2 regions of the Rhodococcus sp. BP-349 genome follow, and region 1 is predicted to be linked to the other one. Evidence: predicted binding sites of a transcription regulator. Region 1 holds the regulator's gene; the other holds the start of a gene.
The links. Region 1 encodes HspR, which represses chaperone genes until heat shock. Its sites were predicted from a motif close to ANNTGAGTNNNNNNNACTCANNT; they were not measured.
Positions count from the first base shown of each region.

Region 1 (3,415 bases):
ACGACGGCCTCGAGTTGGTGCCCGTCCCGCTCTCGCAGCAGGAGGTCGCCGACTACTACGAGGGCTTCTCCAACGCCACCCTGTGGCCGCTCTATCACGACGTCATCGTCCGGCCCGTCTACGACCGGAGCTGGTGGGACGCCTACGTCGAGGTCAACCGACGCTTCGCCGAGGCCACGTCCAAGGCGGCCGCCGAGAACGCCACCGTGTGGATCCAGGACTACCAACTCCAGCTGGTCCCGAAGATGCTGCGCATGCTGCGCCCCGATCTGACGATCGGCTTCTTCCTGCACATCCCGTTCCCGCCTGTCGAGCTGTTCATGCAGATGCCGTGGCGCACCGAGATCGTCGAGGGCCTGCTGGGCGCGGATCTCATCGGCTTCCATCTGCCGGGCGGCGCGCAGAACTTCCTCTACCTCGCACGGCGTCTCGCCGGCCAGCCGACCTCGCGCGGCAACATCGGAGTCCGCTCCAAACTCGGTGTGGTGCAGGTGGGTTTCCGGTCCGTGCGCGTGGGCGCCTTCCCCATCTCCATCGACTCGGGCGATCTCGACGAGAAGTCGCGGCGCAAGCCGGTGCGCGATCGTGCACGAGAGATGCGCGAAGAGCTGGGCAATCCGAAGACGATCATGCTGGGCGTCGACCGCCTCGACTACACCAAGGGCATCGACGTCCGTCTCGAGGCGTTCCTGGAACTGCTGACCGAGGGCCGGGTGGATCCCGAGGACGTCGTGATGATCCAGCTGGCCACGCCGAGCCGCGAGCGCGTCGAGAGCTACAAGCAGATGCGCGGCGAGATCGAGGGCATGGTCGGGCGCATCAACGGCGAGTTCAGCCGCGTCGGGCATCCGGTGGTGCACTACCTGCACCGCCCCATTCCGCGCGAGGAGCTCATCGCCTACTACGTGGCTGCCGACGTCATGCTGGTGACGCCCATCCGCGACGGCATGAACCTCGTCGCCAAGGAGTACGTGGCGTGCCGCAGCGACCTGGGCGGTTCCCTCGTGCTCAGCGAGTTCACGGGCGCCGCAGCCGAATTGCGGCAGGCGTACCAGTGCAACCCGCACGATCTGAACAGCGTCAAGGACGCGATGATGGCCGCGATCGAGCAGACGCCGGAATCGGGCCGACGCCACATCCGGGCGATGCGGCGCCAGGTCCTCGCGCACGACGTTGATCGCTGGGCGCGGTCGTTCCTCGCCGCGCTGGGACGCACCGGCGACGAGGAGCCCAACCAGATGATCTCCAACCGGGACATCGGTCAGGCGACGATGTGATGCGCGAAGACCGGTGACCGTGGTCGAAGCGCAAGTGGTGCAGTGCCATCGGCTGCGCCGTGATCTCCTGATCGTCCGCCTCGTCGGCGAGCTGGTTCCGTTCGCCGCAGGGCAGTCCGTCGCCGTGACGGTGCCCACCTCGCCGCACCTGCCTCGTCGGTACTCCCCCGCCCTGCCGCCGTCGCGAGACGGCAAGTACGAGTTCCACATTCGCGAGGTACCGGCAGGCTGGGTCAGTCGCAGCATCGTCCGCGAGACCCGTGAGGGCGACATCTGGACTCTCGACGACCCGGCGGGCGACCTCCGTGTCGACGACACCGACGACGACGTCGTGATGGTGTCGGGCGGAACGGGTCTCGCACCGATGCGCGCCCTGCTGCTGGGCCTGGCACGTCGACCACGACCCCCGCGAGTGCGGCTCTACGTGGGAGGCAGACACCCCCGCGATCTCTACGCCGCCGACATGCTGTCCCTGATGGCACGATCGGCCCCGTGGCTCACGGTGATCCCGGTGGTGGACGAGCCGGTGGACCCGCCGTACCGCGACGAGTTCTTCGACGCCGCCGAGGCCGTGCGGCTGCAGACGGCACCCGACTCCGGCTTCGCACCTCACGAGTACCTCGTCGGCCGCGTCGGCGAGGTGGTGGCGCGGCGCGGACCGTACCTGTCGCAGCGCGTGCTGGTGTGCGGATCACCGGCGATGTCGAGCTTCACGACGCGTGCCCTGGTGACGACGGGAACCCCGGCGGAGAACATCCGCACGGGGTGAGGGTCAGGTCTGCTTCGGGTTGCGCGGCGTCCACACGACCAGCGCGTTACTGCGTTGCACCGGAACGAGATCGCGTCGATACCCGGCGTGAACCTTGGCCAGCTCGGTCGCCATCTCGGTGACGCGGGCCTGCAGCGCCTCCACCTGATTGGTGAGTTCGATGATGCGCTTGATACCCGCCAGATTGACGCCCTCGTCCTGCGAGAGACGCTGCACCTCGCGGAGCAGCGCGACGTCGCGCGGAGAATACCGTCGCCCACCGCCGGTGGTGCGGAACGGCGTCACCAGTCCGAGACGGTCGTAGGTGCGCAGTGTCTGGGCGTGCATGCCGGCGAGCTCGGCGGCGACGGAGATGACGAAGATCCGGGCATCGGGGTCCGCGCCCGCGTCGCGCGCGTCCTGCGGATCGCTCGGCGTCCGAGTCATCTCATCTCTCCTCTCGCATCAGAACTGTCAGGCTCCGGGCCACCCGGAGCGGGGATCGAAACCACTCGCCTTCTCCGCCGCAGCGTAGGCCTCGAGGGCATCGCGTGCCGCGTCGTCCAACTCGGACGGCACGGCCACTTTCACCGTGACCAACAGGTCACCGATCTTCGACTTCTTGGGAATGCCGCGGCCCTTCACCCGGAAGGTGCGGCCGTCGACCGTGCCCGCCGGAACCTTCAGCCCGACTCGGCCGTCGAGCGTCGGCACCGACAGCGTGGTGCCCAGTACCAACTCGCTGTACGCGACGGGAACCGTGAGGGTGAGATCGTCACCCGTGCGGCCGAACACGGCATCGCTCTTCACGTGCACCGTCACCAGCAGATCGCCCGCAGCAGCGCCGCGCAGGCCGGCCTCGCCTCGTCCGGCCACCCGGACACGTTGCCCGTCACTGACACCGGCAGGAACACGCACGGTCACCGACCGGGTGCGGTTCTGCACGCCGGTGCCGCGGCAGTCGGTGCACGGATCGTCGATGATCGACCCGGTACCCCGGCAGTCGTCACACGGCTCGCTGAAGCCGAACGCGCCCTGGTTGCGGCTGACCACACCGGCCCCGTTGCACCGCGGGCAGACCCGCGGGCTCGTGCCGGGCTTCGCGCCGCTGCCGTGGCAGGTGGTGCACGATGACGGGCTCGTGATGGACAGCGGGACAGACGTTCCCACCGCCGCATCACGGAAGTCGAGTGTCACCTCGGCCGCGAGATCACTCCCGCGCCGAGGGCGCGACGACGCAGCCTGCGTACGTCCACCGGCCGCGCCGCGGTTGAACAGCCCGCCGAACAGGTCACCGAGATCGGCTCCGCCACCGGCACCTCCGAAGAGGTCACCGACGTCGAATCCACCGGCCGTCCCACCGCCACCGAAGTTGGATCCGCCACCCGGC
Region 1 is NZ_JABUDR010000001.1:569,402-572,816, reverse strand. It holds gene HQ325_RS02720 (trehalose-6-phosphate synthase) at 1-1,277, shown strand, start outside; gene HQ325_RS02715 (FAD-binding oxidoreductase) at 1,297-2,046, shown strand; gene HQ325_RS02710 (heat shock protein transcriptional repressor HspR) at 2,050-2,472, opposite strand; gene dnaJ (molecular chaperone DnaJ) at 2,500-3,415, opposite strand, start outside.

Region 2 (3,415 bases), 190 kb from region 1:
GACGAGCCGACAGGCGGCGCTGCAGTTGCAGCAGCTGGATGTCGACGATGGACTGCAACTGCTCCTCGCTCAGAGCGTCGAAGACGACCACGTCGTCCAGCCGGTTCACGAACTCCGGCTTGAACGCGCTGCGCACCGCCGCCATGACATGGTCCCGGTCGCCACCCGCACCGAGGTTCGAGGTGAGGATCAGGATCGTGTTGCGGAAATCCACCGTTCGGCCCTGACCGTCGGTCAGACGGCCCTCGTCGAGCACGGCGAGCAGGATGTCGAACACGTCCGGGTGCGCCTTCTCGACCTCGTCGAACAGCACCACCGTGTACGGCCGACGACGCACGGCCTCGGTGAGTTGACCGCCGGCCTCGTACCCGACGTATCCGGGCGGGGCACCGACCAGTCGAGCCACCGAGTGCTTCTCGCTGTACTCGCTCATGTCGATGCGGATCATGGCGCGCTCGTCGTCGAACAGGAAGTCCGCCAACGTTTTCGCGAGCTCCGTCTTGCCGACGCCCGTCGGTCCGAGGAACAGGAACGACCCGGTGGGCCGGTTCGGATCGGACACACCGGCACGAGCACGGCGCACTGCGTCGGACACGGCCTGGACCGCGTCGTCCTGACCGACGACACGTCTGCCCAGCTCGTCCTCCATGCGGAGAAGCTTCGCCGTCTCGCCCTCGAGCATCCGGCCGGCGGGGATACCGGTCCACGCCGCGACCACATCTGCGACGTCGTCCGGACCGACCTCCTCCTTCAGCATCACGTCACCCTGAGGAACGGTGGCCGCGGTCTTCTCCGCGAGCTCCTTCTCCAACGACGGGATGCGTCCGTAGCGCAGCTCCGCGGCCTTGCCGAGGTCACCGTCGCGCTCGGCCCGCTCGGACTCGCCGCGCAGCGCCTCGAGCTGCTCCTTGAGGTCGCGCACCGAATCGATGGCGTTCTTCTCGTTCTGCCAGCGCGTGCTGAGTTCGGCCAGCTTCTCCTTGCTGTCCGCCAGCTCGCCGCGCAGCTTCTCGAGACGGGTCTTCGACGCGTCGTCGGTCTCCTTGGCCAGCGCCATCTCCTCGATCTCGAGTCGGCGCACGACGCGTTCGATCTCGTCGATCTCGACCGGACGGGAGTCGATCTCCATGCGCAGGCGGGACGCGGCCTCGTCGACGAGGTCGATGGCCTTGTCCGGTAGGAACCGCGAGGTGATGTAGCGATCCGACAGCGTGGCAGCGGCGACCAGGGCGGAGTCGGTGATGCGCACACCGTGGTGCACCTCGTACCGCTCCTTGAGGCCGCGCAGGATGCCGACGGCGTCGTCCACGGACGGCTCACCGACCAGCACCTGCTGGAAGCGCCGCTCGAGTGCGGCGTCCTTCTCGATGTACTTGCGGTACTCGTCGAGCGTCGTGGCGCCCACCAACCGCAGCTCACCACGCGCGAGCATCGGCTTGATCATGTTGCCCGCGTCCATGGCGGACTCGCCCGTCGCACCCGCGCCGACGATGGTGTGCAGCTCGTCGATGAACGTGATGACCTGGCCGGCCGAGTTCTTGATGTCGTCGAGGACTGCCTTGAGCCGCTCCTCGAACTCACCGCGGTATTTCGCGCCCGCCACCATCGACCCCAGGTCGAGTGACACGACGGTCTTGCCGCGCAGGCTCTCCGGAACGTCGCCGGCGATGATTCGCTGGGCGAGGCCTTCGACGATGGCGGTCTTGCCGACACCCGGTTCACCGATCAGCACCGGATTGTTCTTGGTGCGGCGCGAGAGCACCTGCACCACACGGCGGATCTCGGTGTCGCGGCCGATCACCGGATCGAGCTTGCCGCTGCGTGCGGCCTCGGTGAGGTCGGTCGAGTACTTCTCCAGAGCCTGGTACGTGGCCTCCGGGTCCGGGCTCGTGACGCGGGCACTCCCACGCACGGTGGTGAACGCCTCGCGCAACGCCGCCGGTGTCGCCCCGTTCCTCTGGAGCAGCGTCGCGACGTCGGAATCGCCCGTCGAGAGTCCGACCACCAGGTGCTCGGTCGAGACGTACTCGTCGTCGAGTTCGGTGGCCAGCTGTTGAGCGGCGGTGATCGCGCCCAGCGCGTCACGTCCGAGCTGCGGCTGGGTGGTGGAGCCGGTGGCCGACGGCATACGGTCCACCAGAGTCTGCGCCTGCGAGCGGATCGCGCTCGGGTCGACGCCGACAGCCTTCAGCAACGGCGCGGCGATGCCGTCCGTCTGGTCGAGCAGTGCGACGAGCAGGTGAGCCGGCCGGATGTCCGGGTTGCCCGCTGCGGATGCCGACTGCAGTGCAGCGGTCAACGCTGCCTGGGTCTTCGTGGTGGGAGTGAACGAGTCCACCGGTCACCTTCCTTCGGGTCGAACGGGTGTGTCGACGAGAACAACCTTAGTCGACTTGAGTCTATTCCGCTCAAGTTTGTTGACGCCGCACCACGCAGGAGGGCGCCGCCCAGCGCGCTGGCCGTGACCGGACACGACCACTACTCTCGGACACACCACTCGCACACGAACCCGTCACCCGCCACGACTATCGAAGGTGCCCATTGCTGGACCCGCAGGCCCTGGCGCGAGTGCGCGCCGGAGTTGCCTCCGCGCTGTCCGACGACGGTGCGGACACCGTGGCCGGCGCCTTCTACGCTCGGCTGTTCGCCGAGTACCCCGATTTCCGCGGCTTCTTCCCCGCCGCGATGGATCAGCAGCGCCACCGCCTCCTACGTGCCGTCGATCACGTCGTCCGCCACCTCGACGACCGCGAGTTCCTACCCTTCCTGCATCAACTCGGGCGTGACCACCGCAAGCACGGCCTGACCGGCGCGCACTTCCTCGCCGCCCAGAACGCGCTGGTCGACGCGTTCCGCACCACGGTGGACCCGAGCGTCTGGACCGTGGAGACCGACGATGCGTGGCGCCGCGTGGTGTCCATGATCTGCAACTCGATGGCCGTCGGGGCCGACACCGAGGACCTGCCGCCGTACTGGGGAGCGACGGTGGTCGAACACCATCGCGTACTCGAAGATCTCGCGATCGTCCGCCTGCAGACGGACGCCGACATTCCGTTCGCCGCCGGCCAGTACCTCAGCGTGCAGATCCCGCAGCGCCCGCGGATGTGGCGGTACCTCTCCCCCGCGATCGCACCCAACGACTACCGCGGCATCGAGTTCCACGTCCGTCGGGTGTCGGCCGGCTGGGTGAGTCCGGCCATCGTCTCGGAGACCACGGTGGGAGACCGCTGGCTGCTCGGGCCGCCGCTGGGTGGACTCAGCCTGGACACCGCGCCGGGCAGCGAGGACGTGTTGATGATCGCGGGCGGCACCGGAATCGCGCCGCTCCGTGCCCAGCTGATGGACATGGCGATGCGGAGCAGCAATCCGCGGGTACATCTGTTCGTCGGAGGCGAGTATCCGAGCGACCTCTACG
Region 2 is NZ_JABUDR010000001.1:376,859-380,273, reverse strand. It holds gene clpB (ATP-dependent chaperone ClpB) at 1-2,338, opposite strand, end outside; gene HQ325_RS01815 (globin domain-containing protein) at 2,545-3,415, shown strand, end outside.
Region 2: clpB (ATP-dependent chaperone ClpB) is a predicted target of HspR. The motif match lies at 2,392-2,414, and genes of this name have one in related genera.